DNA from 3 places in the Nocardia farcinica genome. Region 2 is predicted to be linked to each of the others. Evidence: riboswitches for the same ligand, from Rfam matches in the RefSeq annotation. Region 2 holds a riboswitch; each other region holds the start of a gene.
The links. A riboswitch is a leader RNA that binds a small molecule or an ion and turns the genes downstream of it on or off. The one in region 2 is predicted to bind S-adenosylmethionine.
Positions count from the first base shown of each region.

Region 1 (6,168 bases), on a different replicon from region 2:
GCGGGATCGGCGAACTCACTCGGGTCAGCACCAACCGCGACGACGTCACCATGCAGTGGGAGGACCTCGACGCCAGGATCAAGGCGTTGCAGGCCTCGGTCGACCGGTTGCGCGCGCTCATCGCGGGCGCCACCACCACCGCCGACCTGATCGCCGCCGAGGAAGCGCTCGGCAGCCGCCAGGGCGAACTCGACAGCCTCACCGCCCAGCAGCGCCGCCTCGCCGACCAGGTCGCGCTGTCCACCCTGACCATCTCGATCACCGCCGCCGACAAGGGTTCTCGCGACGACGGGCCGACGAACTTCTGGGACGGCGTGGTGGCGGGCTGGCATTCGCTGGTCGACTGGTTGCAGGACGCGATCGTGTTCCTCGGCAAGGCGGTGCCGTGGCTCGGCTTCCTCGCGCTGCTCGGCGCGCTCGGCTGGGCGCTCCTGCGACTGGTGCGCCGCCGCCCCGCGCCCGCCGCCGGCACCCGACCCACCGCGGCCGTCGGCCCCGATCGACGCGAAAGCGCTCCGCAGACAGGAGGTTCCGGTGCCGACCAAGGTGGTGCGCGCGACGATCAAACCGAACAGCCGTAAGGGCCCGCTGGTCGAGACCGCCGCCGACGGCACCCTCACCCTCTACGTCCGCGCCCCCGCCGTCGAGGGCAAGGCCAACAAGGCCGCCATCGACCTGCTGGCCGCCCACTACGGTGTCCCCAAATCGGCCGTCCGCCTCACCGCAGGCGCCACCTCCCGCCACAAACGTTTCGACATCGACGAATAGGCGCGGCTCCAGCCGACTACGGCCACGCGACTACGGCCACGGCGCCGGACCGGTGGCCGACGCCCACGCGGCCGGCGCCCTGTTGTCCACCAGCCGGATCGCCACCGCTCCGCGTAGGACCGCGCCTGTGGGGTGAATGCGGCCGCCGTCGTCACCACCGCCGCGACATCGAGCACAGTAGCGGCGCCCACCGACAGGCGGGGGCGGATCCGGGGATCAGATCGCGCCGGGGAAGCCCTGTTGGCGCCAGGCCTCGTAGACGGTGACGGCGGCGGCGTTGGAGAGGTTCATCGAGCGGCGGCCGGGCAGCATCGGGATGCGCAGGCGGTCGGTGATGTGCGGGTCGGCGAGGACCTCGGCGGGCAGTCCGGTGGGCTCGGTGCCGAACAGCAGCACGTCACCCGGGCGGTAGGCGATGTCGGTGTAGCGCGTGCTGCCCTGGGTGGTGAAGGCGTACACCCGCTCCGGCGCCAACGCCTCCCACGCCGCCGCCAGGCTCTCGTGCACGGTCACACTGGCCAGGTCGTGGTAGTCCAGCCCCGCCCGCCGCAGCTTCGCCTCCGACAGGTCGAACCCCAACGGCTCGATCAGATGCAGCGCACACCCCGTCCCCGCCACCAGCCGGATCGCATTACCGGTGTTCGGCGGAATCCGCGGCTCATGGAAGACCAAATGGAACACAACGCAGAAGCTTCGCACGACCGCCCGGCGGCGCGGCGGTCCGGTCCGCGACCGTGCCCCTTCGCATGGAAGAATCGCGCGGGTGAGTGATGTGGAGGGTTCCGGCGAGCCGCGGGGCGGGGCGGGCCAGTTCCTGCGTACTCATCTGCCGATGGTGCTGGTGGGGCTGGTGGTGCTGGTCGCGGTGGTGTTCGTGGCCTCCGACCGGTGGCGGCGCGGTGCGCTGATCTTCGGCGGGGCGGCGTTGCTCGCGGCGGCGCTGCGGCTGTGCCTGCCGAGCATCCGGGTGGGGGTGCTGGCGGTGCGCAGCAAACCGTTCGACGTGGCGGCGCTGACGCTGCTCGGCTCGGCGATCGTGTTCCTGGCGGTGACCATCAACACGCTCGGCGTGGGCTGATTCAGCGGTGGGCGCGCGCCAGCCGCATCGTCTCGACCAGCAGTTTGCCGATGGCGGCGGTTTCGGTGAGGAACCCGTCGTGTCCGTCGCGGGAATGCACGACCTCGAGCCGCGCGCAACCGGGTAGCAGGTCGGCCAGCTCCTGCTGGGTGTGCAGCGGGTAGAGCCGGTCGGAATCGACGCCGCCGACCACGCACGGCACCGGGGTGGCGGCCAGCGCGGCCGCGACGCCGCCGCGCCCGCGCCCGACGTCGTGCCGGTTCATCGCCTCGGTGAGCAGCACATAGGTGGCGGGATCGAAACGCCTGCACAGCTTCTCGGCCTGGTGCTCGAGGTAGCTCTGCACCGCCCAGCGCCCGCCGTCGAACGGATCCTCGCCGTCCTGGGCGTGATTGGCGAAGCGGTGGTCGAGCTCGTCCTCGGTGCGGTAGGTCAGGTGCGCGATGCGGCGCGCGATGCCCATTCCGGTGGTGGGTGCGCGGCCGGTGTCGTGGTAGTCGCCGCCCTGCCAGTCCGGGTCGGCGGTGATGGCGGCGATCTGGGTGGTCTGGGTGCCGATCTGGTCGGCGGTGGCGCGCGCGCCGACCGCCAGCACCAGCGCGGCGGCGACCCGCTCGGGGGCACCGACCATCCATTCGAGCACCCGCATGCCGCCCATCGAGCCGCCGACCACGGCGGCCAGCCGGTGGATGCCGATCCGGTCGAACAGCGCGGCCTCGGCGGTCACCTGATCGCGGATCGAGATCGCCGGGAAGCGCGAGCCCCACGGCTTGCCGTCGGGTGCGGTGGAACCGGGGCCGGTGCTGCCCTTGCAGCCGCCGAGCACGTTGGTGGCGATGACGCACCATTCGTCGGTGTCCATCGGCGCGCCGGGCCCGACCATGCCGTTCCACCAGCCGGGCAGCTGGTGCACGTCGTCGGCCGGGCCGACGACGTGGGAGTCGCCGGTGAGGGCGTGCTCGACGAGCACGACGTTGTCCAGGCCGGGGGAGAGCTCGCCCCAGCGCTGCACGCCGAGGTGGACGTCGGGGATGACGGCGCCGCTCTCCAGCCGGATGTCGCCGACGGGCACGATGGCCAGGGTGCCGTCCGGCGGCGGCAGCAGTTCCGCCCCGGTGGCCGAGGGGCAGGGGCTCTGATCGGTGCTCACGGTCACGCGGACCACTCGATCATGTCGGGAAAACCTCCTGCGAGCGCGCTTGCCCCCGACCTTCGGGAGCCCGGTCATCACCCGGAGCACCCCACCGCAGCTGGAGGGTTGCCGGCCAGCGAGCCGGGGCTTGACGCTGGCGCTCATGACCTGACCGCCATGGTAACCGGGCGGGCCGCGATGGCCGAAATCCGGCCCCCGGTGTCATCATGGGTGAGGTGCTCGAGATCACTCCGAGCTTACTGGCCGGTAACCGTCACATCGCCCGCACAGGGCCCCCTCCCCGCACGGTGCGGACGGCGGCAGCAGTACGCTCGTCTTGTTTGCACCACGTGTCCCGCGGACAATGCGGGGCATATACGTTGTCTGTTGAACAGCTGGGGTCCGCTCACAAGCGTGTTCGCCTGGCCGTGCAATGAGGGCACACATCCTAGGAGGACACGAAGATCCATGTCCAAGATCAAGGTTGAAGGCACCGTCGTCGAACTCGATGGTGATGAGATGACCAGGATCATCTGGCAGTTCATCAAGGACAAGCTGATCCACCCGTACCTCGACGTGAACCTCGAGTACTACGACCTGGGCATCGAATACCGCGACAAGACAGACGACCAGGTCACCGTCGACGCGGCCGAGGCGATCAAGCGCCACGGCGTCGGTGTGAAGTGCGCCACCATCACCCCGGACGAGGCGCGCGTCAAGGAATTCGGCCTGAAGAAGATGTGGCGCTCGCCCAACGGCACCATCCGCAACATCCTCGGCGGCACGATCTTCCGCGCCCCGATCATCATCTCCAACATCCCGCGCCTGGTGCCGGGCTGGACCAAGCCGATCATCATCGGCCGCCACGCCTTCGGCGACCAGTACCGCGCCACCGACTTCAAGGTGTTCCAGGGCGGCACCGTGACCCTCACCTTCACCCCCGACGACGGCAGCGAGCCGATCGTGCACGAGGTCGTGAAGATGCCCGAGGACGGCGGCGTCGTGATGGGCATGTACAACTTCAAGAAGTCCATCGAGGATTTCGCGCGGGCCTCGTTCAACTACGGCCTGCAGCAGAACTACCCGGTGTACATGTCGACGAAGAACACCATCCTGAAGGCCTACGACGGCATGTTCAAGGACACCTTCCAGGAGATCTTCGACACCGAGTTCAAGAGCCAGTTCGACGCCGCGGGCCTGACCTACGAGCACCGCCTCATCGACGACATGGTGGCCTCCTCGATGAAGTGGGAGGGCGGCTACGTCTGGGCGTGCAAGAACTACGACGGCGACGTGCAGTCCGACACCGTCGCGCAGGGCTTCGGCTCGCTGGGCCTGATGACCTCGGTGCTGCTGACCCCGGACGGCAAGACCTGTGAGGCCGAGGCCGCGCACGGCACCGTCACCCGGCACTACCGCCAGCACCAGCAGGGCAAGCCGACCTCGACGAACCCGATCGCGTCGATCTTCGCCTGGACCCGTGGCCTCGAGCACCGCGGCAAGCTGGACAACACCCCCGAGGTGATCGGTTTCGCGCAGACCCTCGAGGACGTCGTCATCAAGACCGTCGAGGGCGGCCAGATGACCAAGGACCTCGCGCTGCTCGTCGGCGGCGACCAGGGCTACCTGACCACCGAGGAGTTCCTCGGCGCGCTCGACACCAACCTGGCCCGCGCGCTGCGCTGACCCAGCCGACCCACCGGACACGGGGCGGGCCTGTCGGACCCTCCCCGCCCGGCGCCGGGCACACGGACCCGGTGCCGGATCGAACGGGCACCCGCCCACCGCATGCCGCGGTGGCACGGGTGCCCGAGCCGTCTGCGGGGTCAGGAGGTCACCGGCGCCGCGGTCAGCGCCGCGACCGCGCGGGTGAAGCTGGCCGCGCCATGACCCGCGGCGACCTCGGCGTCGAAGATCCGCTGCAGCGGATCGAGCAGGTCGGTGGCCACCCCCTCGGCCCGGGCGGTCGCGCGGATGTCGGCCAGGCCGCTGCGATTGACCGCAAGGTCGGAGTAGTTCACCGGGTACTCGCCCGAGTCGATCTCCGCGGCGAGGGTGGGCAGCATGTCCAGCAGCGCGCGCAGCCAGGGCGCGAGGTAGGTCTCGGTGAAGCCGACCGCGCCGGCCCGCTCGCCGCGCGTCATCGCCACGGCCTGGAAGAACCCGCCGAACAGCCCGTACATCCCGGCGAGCACGGCCATGTCGTGCCTGGCCGCCGAGCCCGGGTCGGATCCCACGTAGCGGGCCTCGCCGAGCAGCGCGACGACCGCGCCGAACTCGGTGTTCGCCGCGGGCGACCCGCTGTAGACGAGCAGGGTGTCGGGGGTGCCGAGGGTCTGCGGGACACCGAAGACGCCGGCGTCCAGCACCGGGATGCCGCCCAGCCGCGTGGTGAGTTCGGCGGCCTGGTCGGGGCGTCCGGTGGCGACGTTGAGCACCGTGCGTCCGGCCAGCGCGTCGGCGAGCGGGGTGAGCAGTTCGGTCGCGGCCGGGGTGTCGGCGAGCACGGTGATGATCAACCGTCCCGCCGCGACCGCCGTCCGCGGGTCCGGTGCGCGCCGGGCGCCGAGGGCGTCGAGATGTGCGGCTCGGCCGGGGGTGCGGTTCCACACCGTGGTCGGGTGGCCCGCGCGCACCAGGATCTCGGCGACGGCGGCGCCCATCCGGCCGAGGCCGAGCACGGTCACGGGTGTCTTGCTCATGGTTCCTCCGTGGATTTCGGGGTTGTCGGGTGGGCGCCCTGGAATCAGTTTCCGGACGGATGCACCGCAGCGGTGAGTGGCAGAACCGACCACAACCGAACGTTTCCTGCCACACTGGTGCCATGACCGGACGGACCGTCGCGATGGCGATCGCGCCGGGTGCGCTGCACCCCTGGGATCTCTACGAGCTGGGCGTGGTGGCCGCGATCTTCGGGACGCCCCAGCCGGACCTGGCCGACCCCTGGTACACGCTGCGGGTGTGCGCGGTCGCACCGGACCAGGGCGAACAGTCGATCGGCTTCGGCGCCTTCCTGCGTCCCGAACACGGTCTGGCCGAGTTGCTGGCCGCCGATACCGTGATCGTGCCCTCGGTGGCCGCGCACTGCCGCACGGGCGAGCGCGCGCTACCCGCGGAACTGCTCGACGCGCTGGTGGCCGCGCACCGCCGGGGCGCCCGGCTGGTCGCGCTGTGCGACGGGGTGTTCGCG
Region 1 covers NZ_LN868938.1:3,292,852-3,299,019, reverse strand. Annotated here, with positions in the region: gene AMO33_RS15670 (DUF4349 domain-containing protein) at 1-581, shown strand, start outside; gene AMO33_RS15665 (DUF167 domain-containing protein) at 535-768, shown strand; gene AMO33_RS15660 (tRNA (cytidine(34)-2'-O)-methyltransferase) at 985-1,449, opposite strand; gene AMO33_RS15655 (DUF3017 domain-containing protein) at 1,601-1,846, shown strand; gene metX (homoserine O-acetyltransferase MetX) at 1,848-3,002, opposite strand; SAM riboswitch class IV at 3,037-3,147, opposite strand; gene AMO33_RS15645 (NADP-dependent isocitrate dehydrogenase) at 3,447-4,664, shown strand; gene AMO33_RS15640 (NAD(P)-dependent oxidoreductase) at 4,805-5,680, opposite strand; gene AMO33_RS15635 (helix-turn-helix domain-containing protein) at 5,803-6,168, shown strand, end outside.
Region 1: linked by a shared signal. The riboswitch ahead of metX (homoserine O-acetyltransferase MetX) and the one ahead of AMO33_RS21910 (rhodanese-like domain-containing protein) in region 2 are both predicted to bind S-adenosylmethionine.

Region 2 (6,168 bases):
GTGGGCCTGTCGATCGTGATCGAACTGCTGGGCGCCCTGCTGGCCACCGGCGTCTGGGTGATCGGCGCGATCCTGGCCTGAGCGCGGTCAGGCGCGGCCGTCGGCAGGCCGGGACGGTCAGTCGATCGCGCGGAACGGGATGGTGTCGGCGGGCTCCAGCGGCGCGGGCCGCCGCAGCGGCAAGGTCGGGTCCTGCGGTAGCGGCAGGGTCGGGTCGGGATCGGTGAACTCGGGACGCTCGCGGGCGGGCAACCGGTAGAACGCCCGCGCGTTGTCCTCCAGCACGGCGTGCATATCGGTGCCCACCACATCGCACAGCAGGTCGACGTCGGAGTCGCGGAACGGGCGTCCCGCCCGGGTGCCGGGCAGATCGGTGCCGAACATCAACGCCTGCGGGTTCACCGCGTGGATGCGGCGCAACGTGTCGGCCACGTTCATCGACACCCGGCCGAATCCGGTCGCCTTGACCCGCGCGCCCCGGTCGACGAGGTCGAGCAGGAACGGCAGGCCCTCCTCGGACATGCCGAGATGGTCCACCGACAGGGCGGGCAGCTTGGAGATCACCGGCTGCAACGACGCCAGCATCTGGCCGTCCATGTAGACCTCGACATGCCAGCCCACCAGCTCGTGCGCGCGCAGCGCCTGCACGGTCATGCGGGTGATGTCGGCGGCGGCCCGCTTGAGGTTGAAGCGCAGTGCCCGCACGCCCACCCGGTCGAGTTCGATGATCTCCTCGTCACCCGCGTCCAGGTCCAGCCGCGTCACCCCGACCCAGCCCGCACCGAGTTCGGCCAGCGCCGCCTTCAGATACGTCTGGTCGGTGCCCTGGAACGACGCGCTCACCACCGCGCCGCCCTGGACATCGAAGCGCGCCATACGTTTCCGATAGTCGGCGATGGTGTAGGGCTCCGGCAGGTAGCCCTCGTTCTCGGTCAGCGGGAACCGCGGATCGATGATGTGGACATGGGCATCGAACACGTGTACAGAATGCCTCGAGATCGCCGGGCTGTCGCACCTGCCGCCCGCGTGGTGACACCGGCGCTGCTGCCACAGCCCGCGTGGTGACGCCGCGCTACCGCCGCCGGCCGCTCAGACCTTGTGCGGCTCGCTGGCGCGCAGCATGTCCTCGCGCTCGACGACCTTGACGCGCTCGCGGCCCTCCGGCTCGCCGAGCGAGCGCTCGTGCGCGTCCAGGCGGTACCAGCCCGCCCAGGTCGTGAACGGCAGCCCCTTGCTCTCCAGGAACTCGATGACCGCGTCCGGGTCCGGGTTCTCCGCCGGGGTGAACGAGGGGGCGTCGTCGAGCAGGCAGGCGATCGTCTCGTTGGCGTCGCCCTTGGTGTGGCCGATCAGGCCGACCGGGCCGCGCTTGATCCAGCCGGTGACGTAGGTGGCGGGCATGTAGCGCGCCGGGCCGTCGGCGTTCTCGTCGATCAGCACGCGACCGGCCTCGTTCGGCACGGTGCCTGCCTGGTCGTCGAACGGCAGGTTGCTGATGTTCTGCGACAGATAGCCGACAGCGCGGTAGACGGCCTGGACGTCCCAGTCCTTGAACACGCCGGTGCCCTTGACGTTGCCGGTGCCGTCGAGCTGGGTGCGCTCGGTGCGCAGGCCGACGACCTTGCCGTTCTCGTCGCCGAGGATCTCCGCCGGGGACTCGAAGAAGTGCAGGTAGAGCTTGTGCGGACGGTCGCCCTGGTCGCGGATCGCCCACTGCTCGAGGGTGTTGGCGACCATGTCGACCTGCTTGGAGTGGCGGCGCGCGGCCTCCGAGCCCTCGTCGTAGTCGATGTCCTCGGGGTCGACGATCACCTCGATGGTGGGCGAGTGGTCGAGCTCGCGCAGCTCCAGCGGGGTGAACTTGGCCTGGGCCGGGCCGCGGCGGCCGAACACGTGCACCTCGACGGCCTTGTTGGCCTTCAGGCCCGCGTAGACGTTCGGCGGGATCTCGGTGGGCAGCAGTTCGTCACCGGTCTTGGCGAGCACGCGCGCCACGTCCAGCGCGACGTTGCCGACGCCGAGCACCGCGACCTTCTCCGCGTCCAGCGGCCAGGTGCGGGGCACGTCCGGGTGACCGTCGTACCAGGAGACGAAGTCGGCCGCGCCGTAGGAACCGTCCAGGTCGATGCCGGGGATGTTCAGCGCGCGGTCGGCGTTGGCGCCGGTGGAGAAGATCACCGCGTCGTAGAAGCGGCGCAGGTCATCGAGGGTGATGTCGGTGCCGTAGTCGATGTTGCCGAGCAGGCGCACCTGCTCCTTGTCGAGCACCTTGTGCAGGGCGGTGATGATGCCCTTGATGCGCGGATGATCGGGCGCGACGCCGTAGCGGATCAGCCCGAACGGTGCGGGCATGCGCTCGTAGAGGTCGATGCTCACGTCGGCATCGGACTTCATCAACGCGTCGGCGGCGTAGATTCCGGCCGGCCCCGCGCCGACGATCGCGATGCGGAGCGGGCGGGCGCCGCTGGTCGGCGCTGCACTCTGTTCGGTCATCTGTTACGCGCACCCTTATTGGTCGAATACGTTCACTGGCGTCCTTCTTAGCTTAGGCTAAGTTGACGCACCGATCTGGTTGCCCCTGGCGATACGGACGCCGATCGGGCCCCCTGTCACGTCCCAGGTCACGACGTTCGCTGTCTTTTGCCAGGACAGCGGGCCGCAGATTCGCGATTCTATCGTCCGGCCGACAGCCGCCGCCGGGGCGGTGCCGCGGCGGACCCGGATCCGCGCGCTGCGTACCTGCCGCCGCCGTCCACGGTACCCGCGCGTGCGTGGCGCCGGATGTGTGCTGCGTCGCGGCCGGGGGCCGCCGCCCGCCCACCACGGCGCACCGGGGATCATCGAGGTCATGGCCGACAAGCAGCCCGCCGGGCAGGACGAACCGATCCCCGTCGATCAGACCGATCACCGCTCGATGACCCCGTTCATCGCGGCCGCGGTGATCGCGGTGATCGTGCTGGTGGCCATCGTGCTCGGCGGCCTGCTCTCCCCCGCTGAGAAAAATGTCACAGAAGCCGACCGGATCACCGCCGCCGTGCAGAACTTCGTCGAGGGCACCAACGCCACCGACGAGGTGCCGCCGCCCGGTGCCGCCTGCGCGGATTTCGACCCGGCGCGCTCACCGCTGGCCGCGCAGGAAGGCACCGGCAAGACAATCGAACTGGCGTCGGTCGCCGATCAGAGCGTCAACGGCAACCGGGCCAAGGCCACCGTCACGGTGCGGGTCGACGGGGCCGAACAGACCGCGACCTGGAACCTGGTCCGTGCCGACGGCACGTGGGTGGTCTGCACCGCCTGATCCGGTTGACACGGTGACTTCGGTCCAGGCAATCTCAGTGACCGAAGGTCATGAGCACCAGCGCCAAGCCCCGGCTCGCTGGTCGGCAACCCTCCTCCGCGGCGGGGTGCTCCGGGTGACGACCTGGCCGTACCGAAGACGGTGCGGCAAGTGCGGATTCACAGGAGGTTCGAATGAGTTACGCCGGGGACATCACCCCCCGCCAGGCCTGGGAACTGCTGCGTGAGAACCCCGCGGCCGTCCTCGTCGACGTGCGTACCGAAGCCGAGTGGCGCTTCGTCGGCGTGCCCGACACCAGCTCCATCGACCGGCCCACCCTGCTGATCGAGTGGGTGGACGGCACCGGCTCGCCGAACCCGCGCTTCGCCGAGCAGCTCGGCAAGGCACTGGCCGACCGCGCGCCGGAGGCGCCCGTGGTGTTCCTGTGTCGGTCGGGGCAGCGTTCGGCGCACGCCGCCGACGTCGCGACCGAGCTGGGAATCACCCCGTCCTACAACGTGATCGAGGGCTTCGAGGGTTCGCTGGATGCCAACGGGCACCGCGGCGGCACCGGTTGGCGGGCCGAGGGGCTGCCCTGGAGGCAGTCGTGATCACCGGCGGCGCGTTCGACAAGCCGCTGCCCGAGGGCGTCGGTCCCGCGACCCTCGGAGTGCGCGGCGGGCTGCGCCGGTCCGGCTTCGAGGAGACCGCCGAGGCGCTCTACCTGACCTCCGGTTTCGTCTACGAGAGCGCCGAGGCCGCCGAGGCCGCGTTCACCGGCGAGGTGGAGCACTTCGTCTACTCCCGGTACGGCAATCCGACCGTGGCGATGTTCGAGGAACGCATCCGCCTGATGGACGGCGCCGAGGCCGCGTTCGCGACCGCCAGCGGTATGTCGGCGGTGTTCACCGCGCTCGGCGCGCTGCTCGGCGCCGGCGACCGGCTGGTCGCGGCCCGCAGCCTGTTCGGGTCGTGTTTCGTGGTCTGCAACGAGATCCTGCCCCGCTGGGGCGTGGAGACGGTGTTCGTCGACGGCGAGGACCTCGACCAGTGGGAGCGGGCACTGTCGGTGCCCACCGCCGCGGTGTTCTTCGAGACGCCGGCCAACCCGATGCAGACCCTGGTCGACGTGCGCCGGGTCACCGAGATCGCGCACGCCGCGGGCGCGAAAGTGGTGCTGGACAACGTGTTCGCCACACCGCTGCTGCAGAAGGGCTTCGATCTCGGCGCCGACGTGGTCGTCTACTCCGGCACCAAGCACATCGACGGCCAGGGCCGGGTGCTCGGCGGTGCGATCCTCGGCGACCGCGAGTACATCGACGGCCCGGTGAAGACCCTGATGCGCCACACCGGCCCGGCGCTGAGCCCGTTCAACGCCTGGACGCTGCTCAAGGGCCTCGAGACGATGCCGCTGCGCGTGCGGCACTCCACCGAGTCGGCGCTGCGGATCGCCCGCTTCCTCGAGTCGAACCCGGCGGTGAGCTGGGTGAAATACCCGTTCCTCGAATCACATCCGCAGTACGACCTGGCCCGGGCCCAGATGTCCGGTGGCGGCACCGTGGTCACCTTCGAGCTGAAGGCGGCCGAGGGCGAGGCCAAGAAGCGCGCGTTCGAGGTGCTCGACCGGCTGCGGATCATCGACATCTCCAACAACCTCGGCGATGCCAAGACCCTCATCACCCACCCCGCCACCACCACCCATCGCGCGATGGGCCCCGAGGGCCGGGCCGGTATCGGCCTGACCGACGGGGTGGTGCGCATCTCGGTGGGGCTGGAGGACGTCGACGACCTGCTCGGCGATCTCGAGCACGCGCTGAGCTGACCGGCTCATCCGGCCGGCCGCAGCAGTTCCGCGAGGTCGGCCGGGATCGGCATCGGCCGGCGCAGACCGACATTCGCGCGCCCGGTGTTGCCTTCCGGATAGCGCCCGGTCAGCGAGCCGGGCGCGGCGACGAGGACGCGGACGAGCTGGCCGACGGCCTCGCGGCGGTCGCGCTGCCGTACCGCCAGGGCGAACATCGCGACGTGGTTGCCGGTGTGCAGCCACGGGTCGGGCTGGGACAGGATGTGCGCGCGTTCGAGGTGCGTCCAGCGCAGGGCCGGGTCGGCGGTGGTCTTCGCGGCCGCCATCTCGGCGCGGTAGCGGGCGCGGGCGGCGGGGGAGAGGGCGGGCATCAGTGTCCTTTCCGGAATGGTTCGGCCAGTTGGGCCAGGTAGCCCACCGGATAGTCGGGTTTCGCGGCCATGCCGAGGTCGTCGCTGGTGAACCGCCGTCGCGGGTCGTAGCTGTAGGTGCCGAGCAGGTGGTCCCAGATCAGGGTGAACAGGCCGAAGTTGACATCGCCCACCCCCGCCCATTTGAGGTGGTGGAAGCGGTGGCCCTCGTTCAGCGCCAGCACGTGTTTGAGCGGCCCGACCCGGTAGTCGGCGTTGGAGTGCTGCAGCAGCAGTTGCACGGCCACGGCCAGTGCCAGCGCGGCGGCGACCGGCACCGGGATACCGGCGAGCAGCAGGGGCGTGACCCCGGCGATCATCTCGACCGTCTGGTGCAGTGGGTGTTTCATCAGGCCGTTGAGGCCGTAGCAGCGGGTGACGCTGTGGTGCACGGCGTGGAATCGCCACAGCACCCCGATGTGGTGGCTGGCGTAGTGGGCGAGCGTGATGCCCAGATCGGCGATCAGGATCGCCACCAGCACCTGGATGACGAAAGGCCAGCTGTGCGGCCATATTCCGGTACCCGGTAGCAGCGCGGCGAGGGCGGGGATGGCGGCGACCGAGCCGAGGACCAGCGTCTCGTTGACGACGGTGTGGACGGTGTCGCGGCCCGCGTCGCCGTGCGAGCGGTTCCAGGCCGGCCGGTAGGGCAGCACACGTTCGGCGGCGAACGACAA
Region 2 covers NZ_LN868939.1:1,066,306-1,072,473, forward strand. Annotated here, with positions in the region: gene AMO33_RS21890 (DUF456 domain-containing protein) at 1-81, shown strand, start outside; gene AMO33_RS21895 (amidohydrolase family protein) at 118-978, opposite strand; gene AMO33_RS21900 (FAD-dependent oxidoreductase) at 1,090-2,493, opposite strand; gene AMO33_RS21905 (Rv0361 family membrane protein) at 2,849-3,298, shown strand; SAM riboswitch class IV at 3,345-3,457, shown strand; gene AMO33_RS21910 (rhodanese-like domain-containing protein) at 3,472-3,888, shown strand; gene AMO33_RS21915 (O-succinylhomoserine sulfhydrylase) at 3,885-5,099, shown strand; gene AMO33_RS21920 (DUF3703 domain-containing protein) at 5,105-5,452, opposite strand; gene AMO33_RS21925 (sterol desaturase family protein) at 5,452-6,168, opposite strand, start outside.

Region 3 (6,168 bases), 710 kb from region 2:
GACTCGGTCGTCATCCACTTTCTCGGCGAACACCAGCGCCACATCGCGCAGCGCTTCTCCCGCACCGCGGCCGAGCGCTTCGCCGACCATTCGCTGTGGACCACGCTGGAGACCGGGGAGCCGGTGCTGCACGGCACTCCCATCTGGGTGCGCGCCGCGGTGCATCAGCTCATCCCGATCGGTGACCACACCTTCGTCGTCGGCCTGGTCACCCGCGTCCACGACGACACCGACGAGAGTCCGTCGGCGGCACCGCTGCTCTACTACAACGGCCGCTACCACCGGCCCACGGCACTGGACGGGTGATCCCGAGGTCGGCGGCCGGTCGCACGATGGCACCACCGGCAGCCGCTGCCGACCGCGGGCCTCAGCGCAGGCAGGGCGCCGCGCCGCCCGCCGAATCACCGCCGAGCGGCCGGGTTTCGGGGCTCGGGCTCCACAGCCCGCCGGTGCACGCGTAGTTCCACGCCGTCCCCCGCTCGACGAGCCGCGCGACCGCGCCGACCAGGCGGTCGACCTGCTCCGAGGTGGTCGACACCCCGACGCTCGCTCGCAGCGCGGCGGCCACCCCGAGCCGGGCCAGCAGCGGATGCGCGCAGAACCGCCCGTCGCGCACGCCGATGCCGTGCTCGGCGGACAGGTAGGCGGCGACATGACCGGGCTCGTACCCGTCGAGGGTGAACGCCACGATTCCGACGCAGTCGCTGCTGTCGGCGAACACGCGCAGCACCCGGCACCCCGGCACCGCGGCGAGACCGGCGCGCAGCCGCTCGGTGAGCTGCCGCTCGTGCGCGACCAGCGCTTCGGCGTCGACCGCGCCCAGCGCATCGCAGGCCGCGGCGATCGCGGCCGCACCGAGCACGTTCGGCGATCCGCCCTCGTGCCGCTGCGGCGCGGGCGCCCACGCCACGTCGGAGACGCCGACCTCGCGCACCGCGCCACCGCCGGCCAGATACGGCTCGGCCGCGTCCAGCCAGTCCCGCCTGCCCACCAGCACCCCGGCGCCGAACGGCGCGTACAGCTTGTGCCCGGAGCAGGCGAGGTAGTCGATGCCGGTGTCGCGCAGGGAGATCCGCCGGTGCGGCGCGAGCTGCGCCGCGTCGACCAGCAGCCGCGCACCGCACTGGTGGGCGATCTCGGCCAGCCTGCGCAGCGGCAGCACCTCGCCGGTCACGTTGGACGCGCCGGTGACCGCGAGCAGCGCGGCGGGGCGGGCGCACAGCTCGGCCACCAGCCTGCGCAGTGTCTCCTCGATCGTGTCGGCCGCGCGCACCACCCGCCGCCCGTGCCTGGTCCAGGGCAGGAAGTTGGCGTGGTGCTCGATGTCGAGCACCACGGTCTCGCCCGGCACGCAGCCGGCCAGCAGGTTCAGCGAGTCGGTGGTGTTGCGGGTGAACACCACCACCTGGTCGTCGCCGGCGTCGAGGAACCGGGCGACCGAGCCGCGCGCGGCCTCGTAGCACTCGGTGGAGATGCGCGAGGCATACCCGGCGCCCCGGTGCACGCTGGCGTAGTAGGGCAGCAGGTGCTGGATCCGGTCGGCCACCGTGGCCAGCGCCGGAGCGCTCGCGGCCAGGTCGAAGTTGGCGTAGGTGGTGGTCCCGCCCTGGACGAGCGGCACGCGCAGGTCGTCGCCGGACACCCGGGCGAAGGCGGCGCAGGTCTGGTCCACAACAGCAGTCATCACGTCATCCCGTCGGTTCATGGACCCGAGATCGAGAGGATTCGTCGAGTCCGCGCTTGCCGCGTCCGGTCGGACGGCGGCCAGGTCGTCACCCGGAGCACCCCACCGCGGAGGAGGGTTGCCGACCAGCGAGCCGGGGCTTTGCGCTGGCACTCATGACCTGGACCGAGATTGGCAGACCCGGCGCCGCGTTGTCAACCACGATCCCCGGCACACCGAAACCGGGTTGCGGGCGCGCGCGGGGTGCGATCCCATCGACAGGTGACCCCCTCGCTGCTGCTCAGCTTCGTCGGCCTGTGCGTGCTGCTGTCGCTGACGCCCGGCCCGGACTCGTTCCTGGTGCTGCGGTTCTCGATCGTGGACGCCCGACCCGGCATCGCCGCGGCGATCGGCTCGGCGCTCGGCGGCATCGCCTGGGCGGTGGTGGTGGCCGCCGGGGTGGCGACCCTGCTCGAACAGTCCGCCACCGCCTACCGCGCCCTGAAGGTGATCGGCGGAATCTACTTGGTGTACTTGGGGATTCGCGCACTGCTCGACCACCGCAAGCAACGCGGAACCGCCGCGGAGCCGCCCGCGCCGGACCGGCACGCCCCCTCGGTTCGCTCGGCGTTCACCGCCGGTGTGGTCTCGTGTCTGTTCAACCCGAAGGTCGGCCTGTTCTACCTGGCGGTGCTGCCCCAGTTCCTCACCGAGGTCACCTTCGCCAACACGCTCGCCCTCGGTGCGATCGAATGCCTGGTGGCCGCGGTGGAGATGGTCCTGCTCGCCCTGCTGGCCGCCCGTGCCGTCGCCCTGCTGCGCACCCCGCGGGTGCGGGACCGGCTCGAACAGGCCAGTGCGGCGATCCTCACCGCGCTCGGCGTCGGCACGGTCGCCTCGGCCTCCTGACCGGGCCTGCGGACCGGGCCTGCCGACCGGCCACGTCCCGGCTCCGCGCACCCGCCGCGCACGACCCGTCCGGGTACCGTGGACAGCTGGTCACCGGGGTGTTTGCCCTCTGGTAACCCTGCTGTGAAACAAACATCCCGACACTGGGCAGGTTCTCGGAGAGGTGGACAGGACGTGACGCTGCAGCCGCAGGTCGACGCCGCGGCGGACGGCAACCGGGCACCGGGCGCATCGCCCGACCCGCTGTACCGGTCGGTCGCCGCACCCGAGCCGCGCACCCTGGTCGACATCCTCGACGCCACCGTCGCCGCCCACCCCGACGCCCCCGCCCTCGACGACGGCGAGGTCGTGCTCAGCTACGCCGAACTGCGCGCCGAGATCGCCGAGCGCGTGGCCGAGCTGGTGGCCGCGGGCGTGCGCCCCGGCGACCGGGTCGGTGTCCGGATGCCCTCCGGGGATCACCGCCTCTACGTGACCATCCTCGCCGTCCTCTACGCCGGAGCCGCCTACGTCCCGGTCGACGCCGACGATCCCGACGAACGGGCGGCCCTCGTCTTCGGCGAGGCGCGGGTGCGGGTCGTCGCGACCGGTGCGGGGATCGAGGCAGCCGAGCAGGCCGGGACGGACGGCCGCCCCCCGGCAGCCGGCCCCTCCCCCGCCGACGACGCCTGGATCATCTTCACCTCCGGCTCCACCGGCACCCCCAAGGGCGTGGCCGTCACCCACCGCAGCGCCGCCGCGTTCGTCGACGCCGAGGCCCGGATGTTCCTGCGGGACAACCCGATCGGCCCGGGCGACCGGGTGCTGGCGGGTCTCTCGGTGGCCTTCGACGCCTCCTGCGAGGAGATGTGGCTGGCGTGGCGGCACGGCGCCTGCCTCGTGCCCGCGCCCCGGGCCCTGGTCCGCACCGGCGCCGATCTCGGCCCCTGGTTGGTGCGCCGGGAGATCACCGTGGTCTCGACCGTCCCGACGCTGGCCGCTACCTGGCCGCCGGAGGCTCTGGAGGCGGTGCGGCTGCTCATCTTCGGCGGTGAGGCCGTGCCACCGGAACTGGCCGAACGGGTCGCCGGCGGCGACGACGCGGGCCGGGAGGTGTGGAACACCTACGGTCCCACCGAGGCGACGGTGGTGGCGTGCGCGGCGCCACTGACCGGCGAGGGCCCGATCCGGATCGGGCTGCCGCTGGACGGCTGGGATCTCGCCGTCGTCGACGCGCAGGGCAATCCGGTCGGCGAAGGCGAGTCCGGCGAGCTGGTGATCGGCGGCGTCGGCCTGGCCCGCTACCTCGACCCGGCCAAGGACGCCGAGAAATACGCTCCCGCACCGGCATTGGGCTGGGAGCGCGCATACCGCAGCGGTGACCTGGTGCGCAAGGAGCGCGCGGGCCTGATCTTCCTCGGCCGCGCCGACGACCAGATCAAGCTCGGCGGCCGCCGCATCGAACTCGGCGAGATCGACAACGCGCTCCAGCACCTGCCCGGCGTCACCGCCGCCGCGGCGGCCATCCGGACCACCAAGGCGGGCAACAAGATCCTCGTCGGCTACCTCACCGGCCCGGGTGCCGACTACGACCTGCGGGCCGCGCGCGAATCCCTCGCCGAGCACCTGCCCGCCCCGCTGGTGCCGCGCCTGGCGCTGGTCGACGAGCTGCCCACCCGCACCTCGGGCAAGGTCGACCGCGACGCACTGCCCTGGCCGCTGCCCGAGACCGGGCGCGCCGACGCCGAGGACGGCCTGTCCGAGACCGGGCGCTGGGTGGCGGGTCTGTGGGACGCGATCCTCGGCGCCGAGGTCACCGGCCCCGATGCCGACTTCTTCGACCTGGGCGGCGGGTCGCTGGCCGCGGCCCAGCTCGTCACCGCGCTGCGCGAACGCCACCCCGGCATCGCCGTCGCCGACCTCTACGACCATCCGCGCCTGGGTGCGCTGGTCGACTTCCTGGAACAGTCCGCGCCCGCGGCCCGCGTCGAACCGCGCACGGTCGTGCCGACCCCGCGGCGCGCCCAGCTGACCCAGGTACTGGCCACCGTGCCGCTGACCACCCTCACCGGCCTGCAGTGGTTCACCTGGCTGGCGATCGTCGGCAACATCGCCGCCTGGTCCGGCTCGCTGCCCTGGCTGCCGCGGCTGTCCTGGTGGTGGGCGCTGCCCGCCTTCGTCCTGTTCATCACCCCGCCCGGCCGTATGGCGCTGTGCGTGGCCGGTGCGCGCATCCTGTTGCGCGGGGTGCGGCCCGGCAGCTATCCACGCGGCGGGTCGGTGCACCTGCGGCTGTGGGCCGCGGTGCGGCTGTCGGAGGCCAGCGGCGCGGAGAACCTCTCCGGCGCACCGTGGATGGTGCCGTTCGCGCGCGCGCTGGGCGCCCGCATCGGCAAGGGCGTCGACCTGCACACCCTGCCGCCGGTCACCGGCATGCTCGAGCTCGGTGCCGGATGCAGCGTCGAACCCGAGGTGGACCTGTCCGGCTATTGGATCGACGGCGATCTCGTGCACATCGGCCCGATCGAGGTCGGCGCGGGCGCGGTCGTCGGATCCAGGTCGATCCTGTTGCCCGGCAGCCGGATCGGCAAGAACGCGGTGATCGCACCGGGCTCGGCGGTGTCCGGGCGCGTCAAGGCCGACCAGGAGTGGGCGGGCTCCCCCGCGGTGAAGGTGGGCAAGGCGCGCCACCGCTGGCCCGATCACACCCCCGCCCGGGCCCGGCACTGGGTGGCGGTCTTCGCGATCACCTCGGTCGCGCTGGCGGCGCTGCCGATCGTCGGGCTCGCCGCGGGCGCGGCCTGGCTGGCCTGGTGCGTCCGTGACACGACGACGCTCGGCGCGGGCCTGACCGGCGCGTTCGCGGCACTGCCGCCCGCCGTGCTGATCGCCCTCGGGGTGTACGCCGCGGCGACCATCGTGCTGGTGCGGCTGTTCTCGCTCGGCCTGACCGAGGGCTATCACCCGGTGCGCAGCCGCGTCGGCTGGCAGGCCTGGGCCACCGAACGCCTGCTCGACGGCGCCCGCACCTTCCTGTTCCCGCTCTACGCCAGCCTGCTCACGCCACTGTGGCTGCGGCTGCTCGGCGCGAAGGTCGGCAAGCACGTGGAGGCCTCCACGGTGCTGCTGCTGCCGAAGTTCACCACCGTCGCCGACGGCGCGTTCCTGGCCGACGACACCATGATCGCCGGATACGAACTCGGCGGCGGCTGGCTACGCATCGGCGAGGCCAAGGTCGGCAAGCGCGCCTTCCTCGGCAACTCCGGCATGACCGCGCCCGGACGGCGGGTGCCCAAGAACGGCCTGGTCGCGGTGCTGTCCGCCGCGCCGTCCAAGGCCAAGGCGGGCTCGTCGTGGGTGGGCAGCCCGCCCGTGCGGTTGCGCCGCGCCGCCGAATCCGGCGACACCCGGCGCACCTTCGATCCGCCGCCGAGCCTGAAGCTCGCCCGCGCGGCCGTGGAGACCTGCCGATTGCTCCCGGTGCTGGTGACGTTCGGCATCGGACTCGGTGTGCTGTTCGCGATGGCATGGCTGGCGCAGACCGTCGGCCATCCGGTGGCCGCGCTGCTGAGCGGGGTGGTGCTGCTGGTGGCGGGCGCGGTCGCCTGCGGCAGTGC
Region 3 covers NZ_LN868939.1:354,622-360,789, forward strand. Annotated here, with positions in the region: gene AMO33_RS18785 (flavin reductase family protein) at 1-306, shown strand, start outside; gene AMO33_RS18790 (aminotransferase class V-fold PLP-dependent enzyme) at 368-1,684, opposite strand; SAM riboswitch class IV at 1,732-1,845, opposite strand; gene AMO33_RS18795 (LysE family translocator) at 1,946-2,572, shown strand; gene AMO33_RS18800 (Pls/PosA family non-ribosomal peptide synthetase) at 2,816-6,168, shown strand, end outside.
Region 3: linked by a shared signal. The riboswitch ahead of AMO33_RS18790 (aminotransferase class V-fold PLP-dependent enzyme) and the one ahead of AMO33_RS21910 (rhodanese-like domain-containing protein) in region 2 are both predicted to bind S-adenosylmethionine.